3 regions of the Streptomyces sp. NBC_01260 genome follow, and region 3 is predicted to be linked to each of the others. Evidence: riboswitches for the same ligand, from Rfam matches in the RefSeq annotation. Region 3 holds a riboswitch; each other region holds the start of a gene.
What was found. Region 3 has a riboswitch for cobalamin ahead of OG322_RS30030 (cobalamin biosynthesis protein). Riboswitches for the same ligand answer to the same signal wherever they lie in the genome.
Positions count from the first base shown of each region.

Region 1: it holds a riboswitch for cobalamin, as region 3 does, so the genes downstream of both, OG322_RS11010 (ribonucleoside-diphosphate reductase subunit alpha) here and OG322_RS30030 (cobalamin biosynthesis protein) in region 3, are expected to answer to the same signal.
Region 2: it holds a riboswitch for cobalamin, as region 3 does, so the genes downstream of both, OG322_RS02070 (hypothetical protein) here and OG322_RS30030 (cobalamin biosynthesis protein) in region 3, are expected to answer to the same signal.

Region 1 is NZ_CP108464.1:2,575,224-2,580,376, forward strand. It holds gene OG322_RS10995 (DUF3311 domain-containing protein) at 123-377, shown strand; gene mctP (monocarboxylate uptake permease MctP) at 374-2,002, shown strand; gene OG322_RS11005 (GNAT family N-acetyltransferase) at 2,147-2,659, shown strand; cobalamin riboswitch at 2,725-2,848, shown strand; gene OG322_RS11010 (ribonucleoside-diphosphate reductase subunit alpha) at 2,991-5,153, shown strand, end outside.
Region 2 is NZ_CP108464.1:459,248-464,400, reverse strand. It holds gene zwf (glucose-6-phosphate dehydrogenase) at 490-1,884, shown strand; gene OG322_RS02075 (hypothetical protein) at 1,960-2,115, opposite strand; gene OG322_RS02070 (hypothetical protein) at 2,184-3,596, opposite strand; cobalamin riboswitch at 3,704-3,831, opposite strand; cobalamin riboswitch at 3,935-4,004, shown strand; gene OG322_RS02065 (prenyltransferase/squalene oxidase repeat-containing protein) at 4,201-5,153, shown strand, end outside.
Region 3 is NZ_CP108464.1:6,732,063-6,737,215, forward strand. It holds gene OG322_RS30020 (putative cobaltochelatase) at 1-397, opposite strand, end outside; gene OG322_RS30025 (cobyric acid synthase) at 492-2,051, opposite strand; gene OG322_RS30030 (cobalamin biosynthesis protein) at 2,048-3,061, opposite strand; cobalamin riboswitch at 3,206-3,338, opposite strand; gene OG322_RS30035 (hypothetical protein) at 3,511-3,744, opposite strand; gene OG322_RS30040 (inorganic phosphate transporter) at 3,918-5,153, opposite strand, start outside.

The sequences.
Region 1 (5,153 bases), 4.2 Mb from region 3:
GCTCCCGGCCGGACTACCGTTGCCGGACCGCAATGCGGACAGGGGGTGACGCTGGCCGGAACCCTCGCCTAGATTTCCTGCGCATTACGACAGGTGATCAGCGAGGGGACGGAGTCGCCGCAATGCCAGCAGACCCAGAAGGAAAGCCACCCACCGTCACACCCGTACGGGTGGTCATCGCCCTCTGCCTCATCGCGCCGTTCGTGGCGATGCTCTGGGTGAGTTCGTACGCCAAGATCGACCCGACCTTCATCGGCATCCCGTTCTTCTACTGGTACCAGATGCTCTGGGTGCTGATCTCGACCGCGCTCACGATGACCGCGTACAAGCTGTGGCAGCGTGACCAGCGCGCCCGCAAGGGGGGTGCGTCGGTATGAAGGACGGCGTGAACGGCGTCGCGCTCGGCGTCTTCATCTTCTTCTTCCTGGCCGTCACGGTCGTCGGCTTCATGGCAGCCCGGTGGCGCAAGGCCGAGAACGAGGCCAGCCTCGACGAATGGGGCCTGGGCGGACGGTCGTTCGGCACCTGGGTCACCTGGTTCCTGCTCGGCGGCGACCTCTACACCGCGTACACCTTCGTCGCCGTACCCGCGGCTGTCTACGCGGCCGGCGCGGCCGGCTTCTTCGCGGTCCCCTACACCATCCTGGTGTACCCGCTGATCTTCACCTTCCTGCCGCGTCTGTGGTCGGTGTCGCACAAGCACGGCTACGTCACCACCTCGGACTTCGTCCGCGGCCGGTTCGGCTCCAAGGGGCTCTCGCTCGCCGTCGCCGTCACCGGCATCCTCGCCACCATGCCGTACATCGCGCTCCAACTCGTCGGCATCCAGGCGGTGCTCGACGTGATGGGCGTCGGCGGCGGGGAGAACACCCACTGGTTCATCAAGGACCTGCCGCTGCTGATCGCGTTCGCGGTGCTCGCCGCGTACACGTACTCCTCGGGCCTGCGCGCGCCCGCGCTGATCGCGTTCGTCAAGGACGGGCTGATCTACCTCGTCATCGCCGTGGCGATCATCTACATCCCGATCAAGCTCGGCGGCTTCGACGACATCTTCGCCGCCGCCCAGGAGAAGTTCGCGGGCCCGCCGGGAGGCAAGCCGACCGGCGCGCTCGCACCCGGCGTGAACGGCCAGTGGGGTTACGCCACACTGGCGTTGGGCTCGGCGCTGGCGCTCTTCATGTACCCGCACTCGATCACGGCGACGCTCTCCAGCCGCAGCCGCAACGTGATCCGCCGCAACACCACGATCCTGCCGCTGTACTCGCTGATGCTGGGACTGCTCGCGCTGCTCGGCTTCATGGCGATCGCCGCCGGGGTCAAGGTGGACAACGGCCAGCTGGCGATCCCGCAGCTCTTCGAGGACATGTTCCCCGACTGGTTCGCGGGGGTGGCCTTCGCCGCCATCGGCATCGGCGCACTGGTCCCCGCGGCGATCATGTCGATCGCGGCGGCGAACCTGTTCACCCGGAACATCTACAAGGACTTCCTGAAGCCCGACGCGACCCCCGCGCAGGAGACCAGGGTCTCCAAGCTGGTGTCGCTGCTGGTGAAGGTCGGCGCGCTCGCCTTCGTCCTCACCATGGACAAGACGGTCGCGATCAACTTCCAGCTGCTCGGCGGGATCTGGATCCTCCAGACGATGCCGTCCCTGGTCGGCGGCCTGTTCACCCGGTGGTTCCACCGCTGGGCCCTCCTCGCGGGCTGGGCGGTCGGCATGGTCTACGGCACGGCCGCCGCCTACGGGGTCGCCAGCCCCACCCAGGCGCACTTCGGCGGCTCGTCCAAGGAGATCCCGGGCATCGGTGAGATCGGCTACATCGGCCTGACGGCGTTCGTGCTGAACGTCGTGGTCACCGTCGTCCTCACCTTCGTCCTGAACGCCGTGAAGGCGCCCGCCGGGGTCGACGAGACCTCTCCCGACGACTACACCGCGGACGCGGGCGACCCGGGCGTGAAGGCGGAGCTCCCGCCGGCCACGGCCGGGGCGCCGGGCGGTCACTGACCGCGGAGCACCCGCGCGGGACGTACGGGCCGTCGCATCCTCCCTCCGGAAGGCGCGGCGGCCCTTCCGCGTGCCGGACGCGGGGACCGGGCGTGCCCGGCAATTCCCGCGACCGGGCCCGCGGCGTGCGGCAGACTTCCGCGCATGGACATAACGATCAGGCCGGTCGAGCCGGCCGAGCACGCGGTCCTCGGCCAGATCACCGCCGAGGCCTATCTCGGCGACGGGCTGCTGGACTTCGGCGCCGACGATCCGTATCTGGTGCAGCTGCGGGACGTCGCCCGGCGGGCCGCCGAGGCCGAGGTGCTCGTCGCGGCGGACGCGCGGGGGCGGGTGCTGGGCGGCGTGACGTACGCCCCGCCGGGGAACCGGTGGGCGGACATCGCGGCCGCGGACGAGGCCGAGTTCCGGATGCTCGCGGTCTCCCGCGAGACCCGCGGGGCCGGGGCGGGCGAGGCGCTCGTCCGGGCCTGTATCGACCGCGCACGGGCCACCGCGGGGGTCACGGGGATCGCCCTGTCGACGCAGCCGGCCATGCACGGCGCCCATAGGATCTACGGGCGCCTCGGCTTCGTGCGGACCCCCGAAAGGGACTGGTATCCCATCGACGGGCTCTCGCTGCTGACGTACCGCCTGGACCTCCCGCCGAAGTCATGACATCCCGCCGTTAGGTGGCGCGACACAACATATGGGGGCTGCCGCATCCGACTGCCCCCACATGTATGCTCGTGCTCGCTGTCGCCGCAGGGAAATCCGGTGCGAATCCGGAACTGTCCCGCAACGGTGTGTTCGGTGCGCTTTTGTGCACCCGTGAGTCCGAGGACCTGCCGACAGCGCATCCGGCTCGACCGATCCGGATGCCCAGACGTCCGGGCCTCGTGGATGGGCCGGTGGACGCCGCACGGAGTGCTGCCCCGCCCAGGGCCCGGCTCCGCCCGGCTGCCCCCGTTCCCCCGCCGGCCCAGAGCCGAGCGAGGGAGAGCACCACGTGACCATCGCGCCAGCCGATCCGGTTTCAGCGGCCGAGTCCGAAGCAGCCGATTTCGGAACGGACCGGTCCGCAGCACCCGCGAAGGACGGACCGGGAACCGCGTTGCTGCGGACCCTCACCGACCTCACCGCGGATCTGCCCGACACCGACCCCGGACGCGTCGCCGGCGCCGCACTGCGCGGCCGCAACGCCCGGTCGGACGAGGCCGAGCTGCGCTCGCTGGCCACCGAGGCCGCCGCGGGCCTGATCTCCGAGGACCCCGCCTACTCCCGGCTCGCCGCCCGCCTCCTCACCCGCACCATCGCGGACGAGGCGGCCGGGCAGGGCGCGACGTCCTTCTCCGCGTCGGTCTCCGTCGGACACCGCGAGGGTCTGATCGCGGAGCGCACCGCCGAGTTCGTGACGCTCCACGCGGCCGCTCTCGACGCGCTGGTGGCACAGGCCCTCGCCGACGGCGCCGACGACCGCTTCGGCTACTTCGGGCTGCGCACCCTGCACAGCCGCTATCTGCTGCGCCACCCGCTCACCCGCCAGGTCGTCGAGACCCCGCAGCACTTCATGCTGCGCGTCGCCGCCGGGCTCGCCGAGGACAACTCCGAGCGCGCCCTGGACGAGGTCGCCGCGCTGTACCGGCTGATGAGCCGGCTGGACTACCTGCCCTCCTCCCCCACGCTCTTCAACTCCGGCACCCGGCACCCGCAGATGTCCTCCTGCTATCTGCTGGACTCGCCGCTGGACGAGCTGGACTCGATCTACGACCGCTACCACCAGGTGGCGCGGCTGTCCAAGCACGCGGGCGGCATCGGCCTCTCGTACTCCCGTATCCGCGCCCGCGGTTCGCTGATCCGGGGCACCAACGGGCACTCCAACGGCATCGTGCCGTTCCTGAAGACGCTGGACGCCTCCGTCGCCGCGGTGAACCAGGGCGGCCGGCGCAAGGGCGCGGCCGCGGTCTACCTGGAGACCTGGCACGCGGACATCGAGGAGTTCCTGGAGCTGCGCGACAACACCGGTGAGGACCAGCGGCGCACGCACAACCTCAACCTGGCGCACTGGATCCCGGACGAGTTCATGCGCCGGGTCGACGCGGACGGCACCTGGTCGCTGTTCTCCCCGGCCGACGTGCCCGAACTGGTCGACCTGTGGGGCGACGCGTTCGACGCCGCGTACCGGGCGGCCGAGGCCAAGGGCCTGGCCCGCAAGACGATGCCGGCCCGTGAGCTGTACGGCCGGATGATGCGGACGCTCGCGCAGACCGGCCAGGGCTGGATGACGTTCAAGGACGCCTCCAACCGGACCGCGAACCAGACCGCCGAGCCCGGTCGCGTCGTGCACTCCTCGAACCTGTGCACGGAGATCCTCGAAGTCACCGACGACGGCGAGACGGCCGTGTGCAACCTGGGTTCGGTCAACCTCGGCGCGTTCGTCGCCGACGGCACCATCGACTGGGAGCGTCTGGACGCCACCGTCCGTACCGCCGTGACCTTCCTCGACCGGGTCGTCGACATCAACTTCTACCCGACCGAGCAGGCGGGCCGCTCCAACGCCCGCTGGCGGCCGGTGGGCCTGGGCGCGATGGGCCTTCAGGACGTCTTCTTCCAGCTGCGCCTGCCGTTCGACTCAGCCGAGGCACGGGCCCTGTCGACGAAGATCTCCGAGCGGATCATGCTCGCCGCGTACGAGGCGTCCTGCGACCTCGCCGAGCGGTCGGGTCCGCTCCCCGCCTGGTCCGAGACGCGGGCCGCCCGCGGTGTGCTGCACCCGGACCACTACGACACCGAGCTGAACTGGCCGGAGCGCTGGGACGCGCTGCGCGCCCGGGTCGCGACGACGGGCATGCGCAATTCGCTGCTGCTCGCCATCGCGCCGACGGCGACGATCGCCTCGATCGCGGGCGTCTACGAGTGCATCGAGCCGCAGGTATCCAACCTCTTCAAGCGCGAGACGCTCAGCGGTGAGTTCCTCCAGGTCAACGCCTACCTCGTCGACGAGCTGAAGAAGCTCGGCGTGTGGGACGCGCGGTCCCGTGAGGCGCTGCGCGAGGCGAGCGGTTCGGTGCAGGGCTTCGCCTGGATCCCGGAGGACGTGCGGGCGCTGTACCGCACGGCGTGGGAGATCCCGCAGCGCGGACTGATCGACATGGCGGCGGCCCGTACGCCG
Region 2 (5,153 bases), 6.3 Mb from region 3:
ACCGGTCGGAGACTCTCAGACTGTCGACCGGCCCGTACGTCATCGAACGTGACACCGGCGGCCCCGTACGCGCCGCACGCAGTCGCGCCGTCGGGCGACCTGGACGCCCTCCCGCTCGACCCGTGGCCCAGCGACAAGAAGACCCTGAGCAGCCCCGCCGCCTGCGGCCACCTCGCCGAACTCCTCGCGCACCTTGGCGTCCGCGCCCTGCGCTGGGCCAAGGCAATATGTTTCCAGTCTGCAACAGATTACAGTCCGGCGTGTCGATGAACGCGGCCCCGCGAGGCGGGCGGAACCACTGTCGAGCGGCAGACGGCCGCCCCTCGCACTGAGGGCCCACGCGTCACGGATGGCGCAACGCCGACGCGCACCGCGCGACAGTCCCTTCCCCCTTGACCACACTGGGAGCCGGGACAGCCAGCCGGGGCCTGCCGCCGCGCGGGCGGATTGCGGCAGGCGAGGCCCCCCGGAACGCGGAGGCAACACGCCATGACCAGCACCACACCGGGACGCGGTGACGCACTGGTCCTGTTCGGGATCACCGGCGACCTGGCCAAGAAGATGCTGCTGCCCGCCCTCTTCCGGCTCTCGCTCCGGGGCTTCCTCCCCGAGCGGGTCGTCGGTGTCACCCACGGCGGCTGGACGCTGGAGCGACTGCGCGCGCACGCCCACGACAGCGTCGCCGACCACGGTCCCTTCGACGAGGGCGACTTCGCCCGCTTCGCCGGTGCGCTGCGGCTTGCCACCATCGACTACGACGACCCCGGGAGCTTCCGGTCCATCGCGGAACAGGCCGACGGCTGCCGCATCCTGGTCCACTACCTGGCCATCCCGCCCAACCTGTACGCGCGTGCTGCCGAACGCCTGGCCCAGGCGGGACTGAACGGTGAAGCACGGCTGGCTGTGGAGAAGCCCTTCGGTCAGGACCTGGCCTCCGCACGCGCCCTTCAGGCGGACCTGACCCGGCACTTTCCCGACGAGCGGCTGCTGCGGGTCGACCACTTCCTGGGGAAGGACGCGGTGGAGAACCTGCTCGCGTTCCGCTTCGCCAACACGATGCTCAGCGGGGTACTCCAGCGTCCGCTGATGCGCAGTGTGCAGATCACCCTGGCCGAGGACTTCGGCGTCGAGGACCGCGGCGGCTTCTACGACAGCACCGGCGCCCTGCGCGACGTCGTGCAGAACCATCTGCTGCAGATGCTGGCGTACTTCGTGATGGAGGCACCGCGCACGGGCTCCGCCCAGGACATCCTCAACGAGCGGGTACGGGCGCTGAAGGCCGTGCGCACCGTGCTCCCCGAGGACTGCGTACTCGGCCAGTACGCGGGATACCTGGACGTGCCGGGGGTGCGGCCGCAGTCGCGGACCGAGACCTATGCCGCGTTGCGGACCTGGGTCGACACGGACCGCTGGGCCGGCGTTCCGTTCACCATCCGGACGGGCAAGGCCCTTGCCAGGACGGCGACCGAGATCGTTGTCGAGTTCCACCGGCCGACCCCGCGCTACTACCACACGGCCTGCACCCAGGACGCGACTCCCGACCTGGTACGCCTGAGGATCAGCCCCCGCCCCGGCGCCTCCTTCCACCTGTTCGTCCAGCGCCCCGGCGACCCCTCCCAGGTGGAGCCGGTCACCGCGGCCGTGGACTTCACCGGCCTGAGCGGCGACAACGTGACCGCCTACGAGTACGTCCTCGCCGACGCCCTCGCCGGGGATCCCCGCCGTTTCACCCGGATGGACCTCGTCGAGGAGAGCTGGCGCATCGTCGGCGACATCCTCGACCCCGGCACGGCTCCTCTGCCGTACGAACCGGGCGGCAGCGGCCCCGAACAGGCCGAACGCCTGACGACCGATGGCCGTTGGCTGCCGCACGCCGACGCCTGACGGCCTTGCACCCGCCCGGCGCCCAGGGGCGGCGGCCGGCGGGGGCGGACACGGTGGCGCCCGCGGGCGGGTGGTTCAGCCGCGGCTGCGGCGGCGTTCGGCGGAGGACGGCGTCAGCGTGCGGAGCCGGTCACGGACGGCGCCGAGGGCATCGGCCAGCGCCTCGGTCCGGGGCTCGTCCAGTGCGTCGAACATGCCCTTCTGGACGACCGCGACATGGCCGGGGAGCACCTTCGCCAGCAGTTCGCGTCCCTCGTCGGTGAACTGCAGGTAGCTCAGGTCGCCGTCGCGCCGGAGGCTCAGGCGCCCCAGCGCAGGGCGATGGTGTCGCCCGCGTTGATCACCTTGCTCCGGCTGGCGGAGGCGAACGCGGAGCCGTCGACGCTGGCCTTCCAGGTGTTGGACCCGCTGTTGGCCTTGCCGTTGACAGTGGTGATCGTGCCGGTGCCCGACGACGGGGTCACGGCGGTCACGCAGCCGGACGGGGTGGCCGCGCCGGTGGCCGCGTCCAGGACTGTCCCGAGGGTGGTCGTGGTTCCCGTGGGTGTGAGGGCGACGGAGCAGACCTTCAGGTTCCCCGCGCCGTCGTCCACGGTCAGGGCGAGCTTCGTGGCCGTGCCCGAGGTGAGCGTTCCCTGCGCTACCCACTGTGTGGCGCCGCTGGTCGTCGGCACCGGGGGAGTGGAGGTGAAGCCGCCGCCGGCGACAGCGCGCAGGCCGTCGATCGATGCATAGGCCGCGGGGGCTGTGTCGCTGGGCAGGTACTTGAAGCCGCCGCCGGGGTTGAACTGCTGGGCGATGAGAAAGTCCACCGGCGTCTTGCCCGCGGAGGTGAGGAAGTCGCCGGTCTGCGCGTTGATGCCGCAGGCGTTGAGGCCCGAGACGGCCCAGCCGTTGGAATCGGTGTTGACGCCGAACATGGCATTGAACGCACCGCTGCCGGGCACCAGCTTGCTCTTGAGGAACGCCTTGGCCTGGGCGATGTCCGTGTCGGTGTTCGGTACCCCGGAGACGCAGAGCGCGGCCATGGCGGCCCCGGTCATGTCGATGTCGCTGGTCGCGCCGAGCTGACTCGGGTCGCCTTCCGCCTTGCTGTAGTTCCAGCCGCCGTCGTTGTGCTGGTTGGCGCGGACGCGCGTGATCAGGGAATCGCGCAGGGCCTGGGGTATGCGCTGGGCCCCTGCCTGTGTCTTGGCGCCGCCGAGGGCGAGTGCGGCGAACACGGTGCCGTTGAAGTTGGCCGAGGGTCCGAAGTAGCCCGGCTCGGATGTCTGCCAATAGCTGTAGATGTCACCGATGAGGTTGCGGGACGCGGAGACCCGGGAGGGGTCGATGCCGGCCGCGTAGGCGTTGAGAGCCGCCCGCTCGTAGTCCGTGACCACGGGTGTCGTGGAAGGCCAACTCGTTGTGGAGAGAAGGGTGCGGTACACGGATCTCGCGTTCTTCGTGGCATCGCCTCCCGGTGTGACATCGACGACAGCGGTGCCCGCGGCGGCGAGCGCGCTGAACGCCCACTCGTTCGACAGCCCGGCTCCCGCGTAGGAACCGTCGGCGGCCTGGAGGGACTTGAGGTAGGTGACGCCGTTGGTCTTCGAGGTGGCGATCTGCGCGGGCGTGGCCGTTGCCGCCGCGGGCAGCACGCTGAGGCAGAAGGCCCCGATGGAGGCGGCCGCCGTGAACGCGAGGCGGCGTGGGATCAAGTGACGGGACATGGCCTGCTCCTGGGATGAGGGGCGCGCAGACCGTACCCACGCCCCGACCGGTCGGCGGGCAGCAGCGGGCAGGGCCGCCGCCCGAACGCGTGGACCGGCTTCCTGTGGTGCATCGCCGTATGGGCATTCGGGCTCGGAACGGCCCTCAGCCGTTCCATTACCGCTGCGCGTCAGCCCCGGAGTCTCACCGGGTTCCCCCATCTGGCAGCCCAGGACGCTACCCCAGTCGGTCTGCTCCCGCCAGACACCCCGTGAAGCGCTCTTCTTCACCCGTGGCCATGTCTTGACGGGTCGTGTACATGCGTGCTGCAATCCGGCTGATACGCACTGAGTTCCAGGGGAAGCCGGTCTGATTCCGGCGCTGACCCGCAACCGTAGGCCCGGCACTGCCGGGCGAGCCGGAATGCCTGGAGCTTGATCTTCAGCGAGAAACGCCGTCGCGGACTACGGCGTGGTCGACCAGCCTGCCGCCCCACGGTACGTCGTGCGCGGTGACGGCTCCACAGCCACGTTCCTGTCCCTTCGGACACCGAACGAGGGGGCCGTGGTGAAGACCGCACAGCGAAGAGAGCGGCAGGCGGGGGCCAGAACGCTTCTGTCCTTGATGTCCGTAGCGTTCCTGTTGCTTGCCATGTCTATGACGTTTGTCGCGGTGACCCCGGCGCAGGCTGATCCCCTCGACGCCTGCACGCCTTCCAAGGGCGCGATCGTCGCTGTCGACTTCGGCCCGTTCGGGGGCGGGGTCGAGCGTGGCTGCGACGCGACACCCACCACAGGGTACGAACTCCTGCACGAGGCGGGTTTCACCACGGAGGGCACCCAGCACGACGGCCCGGCCTTCATCTGCCGTATCGGTCTCGGCTCGGGCACCCAGTACCCGACCACGGACACCGAGTCCTGCGTGCTGACCCCGCCGGCCACGGCCTACTGGTCGTACTGGCTCGCCTCGCCGGGCCAGAACAAGTGGACCTACAGCCAGTACGGGGCCATGGACCGCAAGCCCAAGGACGGCGACGTCGACGCCTGGGTGTACGGCGGCACGGACATCGGGGGCACCACCGGCAAGCCGGCCTTCACCCCCGACGAGGTACGCGCCGGAGGCGGCGGCACCGAGAGCCCCGACCCCGGCGGCACACCGACGGTCCCGGCAGGCGAGATCAACGTGCCCGCCGCAGCGGCCTGGGTCGAGGGCGCACTCACAGACGGTGAACGCGTCGTGGACGACGGCGCCGACACCGCCAACTACCTGCTGACCACCGAGGCCGCCTACGCCTTGGCCGCCGCGGACAGCGACAGCGTCACGCTCGACAAGGTCACCGCGTTTCTCGCCGCCCACACCGACGACTACGCGTATCCGGCGGGCAAGGACCAGGCTCCCGACGCGACGGCTGCCGCCCGCCTAGCCCTGCTGGCCGAGGCCACGGAGGCCGACCCGCACCACTTCGGCGGCCACGACCTGATCGCCGACCTCGTCGACAACGTCTGCGCCGCGGGCCCCGACTCGGGCAGCCCCACGCCCGGCTGCACCGCCAAGGGCGACTTCCGTAACGCCGCGTA
Region 3 (5,153 bases):
TCCCGCGATGCGCGTCGGCGAGCAGGCCCGGCTCGAAGGCCTTCACGCCCTCGGCGAGCGCCCGCTCGATGTCGAGCGCCCCGACGAGCCGGTCCTCGGAAGCGCCGACGGGCAGCTCGACCGTCCGCGCCGCCCGCGACACGCCGGACGCGGACTCGTGGGGGCCGTCGGGACACGCCGGATCGGGCGACACGGGGTCGCAGGAGAACCGGCATCCGGGGACGACGGACACCTGCGGCATGAGCGCGGCCAGTGCGCGCACGGCGGTGGACTTGGCGGTGCCCTTCTCGCCGCGCACCAGCACCCCGCCGACGGCCGGCGAGATGGCGTTGAGCAGCAGGCCGAGGCGGAGATCGTCCTGCCCGACGATGGCGGTGAAGGGATACGGCGTACTCACGAGGCCTCCTTGGTGGCGGCGGATTCCAGCGGTTGCGGCGGGCGTTGGAGCCCCTGCGGCGATGGAGCGGCGGGGGCCAGGGGGCGCGGTCCCCTCACCTTCGGGTTCCAGGTGCTTCAGGTGCCGCGGGTGCTCCGGGGGCGATGAAGGGAAGTCCCGTCGGCGCGCCCGACTCGATGAGACGCCACAGCGCATCGGTGTCCGCGTGTTCTTCGATCAGGTCGCCGAGGCGGTCGAGCTGCTCCTCGCGCAGCTCGGCGAAGCAGGTGTCGGGGGCGGGCACGAACCGGCGGCCGGAGGCCCGCGCGATCTCGGTCAGGAAGCGGCGGCGGAACGCGTCGCTCTCCAGCGAGCCGTGCCAGTGGGTGCCCCATACGGCGCCGGACCGGCAGCCGTCGAGGCGCTGCCCCAGCCCGTCGGTGAGGAACGGCTCGCCGCCCCGCACCTCGGCGACGCCGTGGTGGATCTCGTACCCCTCGACGGGGGCACCGAGCGCCTCGCCGACCGGCCGGGCGAGGGTCTTCTCACGGTCGAAGCGGATGCGTACGGGCAGCAGCCCGAGCGCGTCGACCTGCCCGGCGCGCGACTCCACCTCGTCCTCGATGTGTTCGCCCAGGATCTGGTAGCCGCCGCAGATGCCGAGGACCGGGCGGCCCTCGGCGGCGCGCCGCAGCAGCGCGTCGGCGAGCCCGCGCTCGCGCAGCCAGGCCAGCGCCTTCACGGTGCCGCGGGTGCCGGGCACGATGACGAGGTCGGCGTCGGACAGTTCCTCGGCGCGGTCCACGAACCGCACGACGACTCCCGGTTCGGCGGCCAGCGCGTCGACGTCGGTGAAGTTCGACATCAGGGGCACCGCGCACACGGCGACGCGCAGGACGTCCTCGCCGTGCGGCGGGGCGACGACCGACTCCCGTACGGTGCCGCGCAGCGAGACCCGCAGCCCGTCCTCCTCGTCGATGCCGAGGCCGTGGGCGAACGGCAGCACCCCGTACGTCGGCCGTCCGGTGAGATCGCGCAGCATGTCCAGGCCGGGTTCGAGCAGCGACACGTCCCCGCGGAACTTGTTGACCAGGTAGCCGGCGATCAGCGCCTGGTCCTCGGCGGCGAGCAGCGCCGTCGTACCGAAGAACGACGCGAAGACCCCGCCGCGGTCGATGTCTCCGACGACCATCACCGGGAAGCGGGCCGCCCGCGCGATGCCCATGTTCACGATGTCCGTGCGCCGCAGATTGATCTCGGCCGGACTGCCCGCGCCCTCGCAGATCACCGCGTCATACGTGCCCCGGAGCTGCTCCAGGCAGTCCACGACGGTGGACAGCAACTGCTCCTGTCTGCCGCCGTGGTAGCCGCGGGCGCTCATCTCGCCGACCGCGCGCCCCATCAGGACGACCTGGCTGGAGCGGTCGCTGCCGGGCTTGAGCAGCACCGGGTTCATCAGCGCGGTCGGCTCCACCCGCGCGGCCTGGGCCTGCATGGCCTGGGCCCGGCCTATCTCGGCGCCCCCGCGGGTGACGAAGGAGTTCAGGGACATGTTCTGCGCCTTGAAGGGCGCCACCTTCACGCCCCGGCGCACCAGCCAGCGGCAGATGCCCGCCGTGACGACGCTCTTGCCCGCGTCCGAGGTGGTCCCGGCGACCAGCAGTCCGCCGCTCATGTCGGTCTCCGTCCTGAGGTGCGCGCACCCGGGGCGTCCGGCCCCGCGCCGCGCGTCGAGGTGATCCGTCGTGCGGCCGCGGCGGCGACCGGCCGGGCCGCCACGCTCACGCCGAGGGCCAGCGCACCGATCCGGCGCGACAGCCGTACGGCGCGTTCGATGTCCTCGGTCTCCACCGCCCGGCCCGTCTCCCCGTTGAGCACGGGGCGGTGCTCGACGCGGCCGCCGTAGGCGAGGGTGCCGCCGAGCCGTACGCCGAGGGCGCCCGCGAAGGAGGCCTCCACGGGGCCCGCGTTGGGGCTCGGGTGCTTGGCGGCATCCGCCCGCCAGGCCCGCAGCGCTCCCCGGGGCCGGCCCCCGGCTGCTACCGCGAGCAGCGCCGTCAGCCGGGCGCCCGGCCAGCCCGCGAGGTCGTCGAGGCGGGCCGAGGCCCAGCCGTAGCGCAGGTAGCGGGGCGACTTGTGGCCGACCATGGCGTCGAGGGTGTTGGCGGCCCGGAAGCCGACGAGTCCGGGGACCCCGCCCAGCGCACCCCACACCAGGGCGCCGACCACGGCGTCCGAGGTGTTCTCGGCGACGGACTCCACCACGGCGCGGGCGATCTGCGGTCCGTCCAGGGACTGCGGGTCGCGGCCGCACAGATGGGGCAGCCGCTCACGGGCCAGGCCGAGGTCCCCCGCGGCGAGGGCGTCACCGATGGACCGGGCCTCGCGCCCCAGCGACGTACCGCCGACGACGGACCAGGTGGCGGCGGCGGTCAGGGCCACGGACGCGGCGGGACGGCGGCGCAGCGCGCGGGCGGCCAGCGCGGCACCCCCGGCAGCGCCTCCGGCGCAGACCAGGGTGTGCAGTGCGCCCCACCCGCGGTGGTCGCGCCACAGACGGCGTTCGACGCCTGCCGCGGCCCGCCCGAAGGCGGCGACCGGATGTCCCCGGCGGGGATCACCGAGCAGCAGATCGCCGATCAGACCGGCCGTGGCGCCGTACGCGAAAATGCGATCGGCACGCACGGTTCAGCCGGCCGTTGCGCCTCGAAGGGCCCTCGTGCGGGCAGTTGGTGGCAGGGGCGGCACGGATACGGACGCACGGCGGCCGGGCATGGCGATATGTCCTCACTCAGGGTCCGCGCCCTGGTTCGACGTGACCGGCGACGAGAGTCTCCTGGCTCCCGGATCCGCAGTTCCCCCGGTCTTCCAGTCCGCTTGGCGTGGACCGTGACTTCCGGTGGTGGGGGACTGCTCCCCGGTGACAGTGGCGGGACCGCGCCGGATTCGCACCGGCTTCCTCTGCTGTCGCCGTAATGGCTCCGGCAGTCCACCACGCTCCGCGAACGTCAGTCAACCTACCGTTGACCTGCGACGGTGCAGTGTGCTGAGACCCACATCGGGCCGGACGCACCCGAGGTGCGTCCGGCCCGATGAGCAGGAGCGGGAAGGGGCCTGCGGGGGCCCGGAGGCCGTCAGGCGACGATCATGTAGATCCCGTAGGCCACCGCCGCCGCGCACAGCCCGAAGCAGACGTACGCGCCCGCGCGGGCCAGCATCAGGGACCCGCCGGCCTGCCCGCCCTGCGCGGCCGGTTCCGGCTGCTTGGAGAGGCCGACGATGCCCAGGGTGAAGAGGCCCACCAGGGCGACGGTGGCGACGAGAGAGACACCGAAGACGGTGCCGAGGGCTGCCCAGTCGATGTTCATGGGGATGTGTCCTTAGAGCGTCCGGGAATCGGGGGGCGGGAGAAGGAGCGGGACCGGGGTGCGTGCGGCCGCAAGGCGCGGGAGGGAGGTCTGGCGGAGCCATATCGACCGACGGCAACGCGGGAGATCCGCGTGCCCCGTCCCGCGACGCCGCCCCCGGTTCCCGGACGCTCTCACACCGTGGCGGGTCGCGCCGGGTCGGCCACGGGTCCGGCGGGGGCCGGGATGGTGGTCTTGAGGTCCTGCTGCGCCTGGGCCGCGGTGGGCGGCGGGCTGACGGCCGCGATGGCCGTGGTGACGACGCCCGCGGGTTCGGCGTCGCCCGCGAGGGGAGCGCCGTCCTGGCCGCCGGGCGCGACATCGCCGTGGCCGACCGGCCGGCGGCGCGACAGGATCCAGATCGCTCCGGAGCCCGCGACCAGCAGCACGGCGACGAGCACGACACCCCAGGTGCCCTGCTTGGTGAGGAACTCCGCCCCCGCCCCGACCAGACCGGCGGCCGGCAGGGTCAGACCCCAGGCGACGAACATCCGGGTGGCGGTGGACCAGCGGACCACACCGCCCCGGCGGCCGAGGCCCGCGCCCATCACGGCGCCGGAGCAGGACTGGGTGGTGGAGAGGGAGAAGCCGAGGTGCGAGGAGGCCAGGATGACCGTGGCCGCACTGGTCTGGGCGGCGAAGCCCTGCGGCGGCTTGAGGTCGGTGAGGCCGCTGCCCATGGTGCGGATGATGCGCCAGCCGCCCAGGTAGGTGCCGAGCGCGATGGCCAGACCGGCGCTGACGATGACCCAGACCGGCGGGTTCGAACCGGGGGAGAGCACCCCGCCGGTGACCAGGGCCAGCGTGATGATGCCCATGGTCTTCTGCGCGTCGTTGGTGCCGTGCGCGAGGGAGACCAGCCCGGCGGAGGCGATCTGCCCGGCGCGGTAGCCCTTGGCGGTGGCCTTCTCCTGGGCGCCGTTACGGACCTTCCCGCCGATCCGGTACGTCAGCTTGGTGGCCAGCAGCGCGGCCAGACCGGCGACGACCGGGGCGGCGACCGCGGGGAGCAGCACCTTGGTGACGACCGTGCCGCCGTCGACCGACGACCAGCCCGCGGACATCACCGCGGCGCCGATCAGACCGCCGAAGAGGGCGTGGGAGGAGCTGGACGGGAGTCCGACCAGCCAGGTCAGCAGATTCCACAGGATGGCGCCGACGAGCGCCGCGAAGATGACCTCGGTTCTGAGGCCGTTCTCGTTGATGATCCCGCCGGAGATCGTCTTGGCGACCTCCACCGACAGGAACGCGCCGACGAGGTTGAGAACGGCGGACATCGCCACCGCTGTCTTGGGTTTGAGTGCGCCGGTCGAGATGGTCGTGGCCATCGCGTTGGCGGTGTCGTGGAAACCGTTCGTGAAATCGAACAC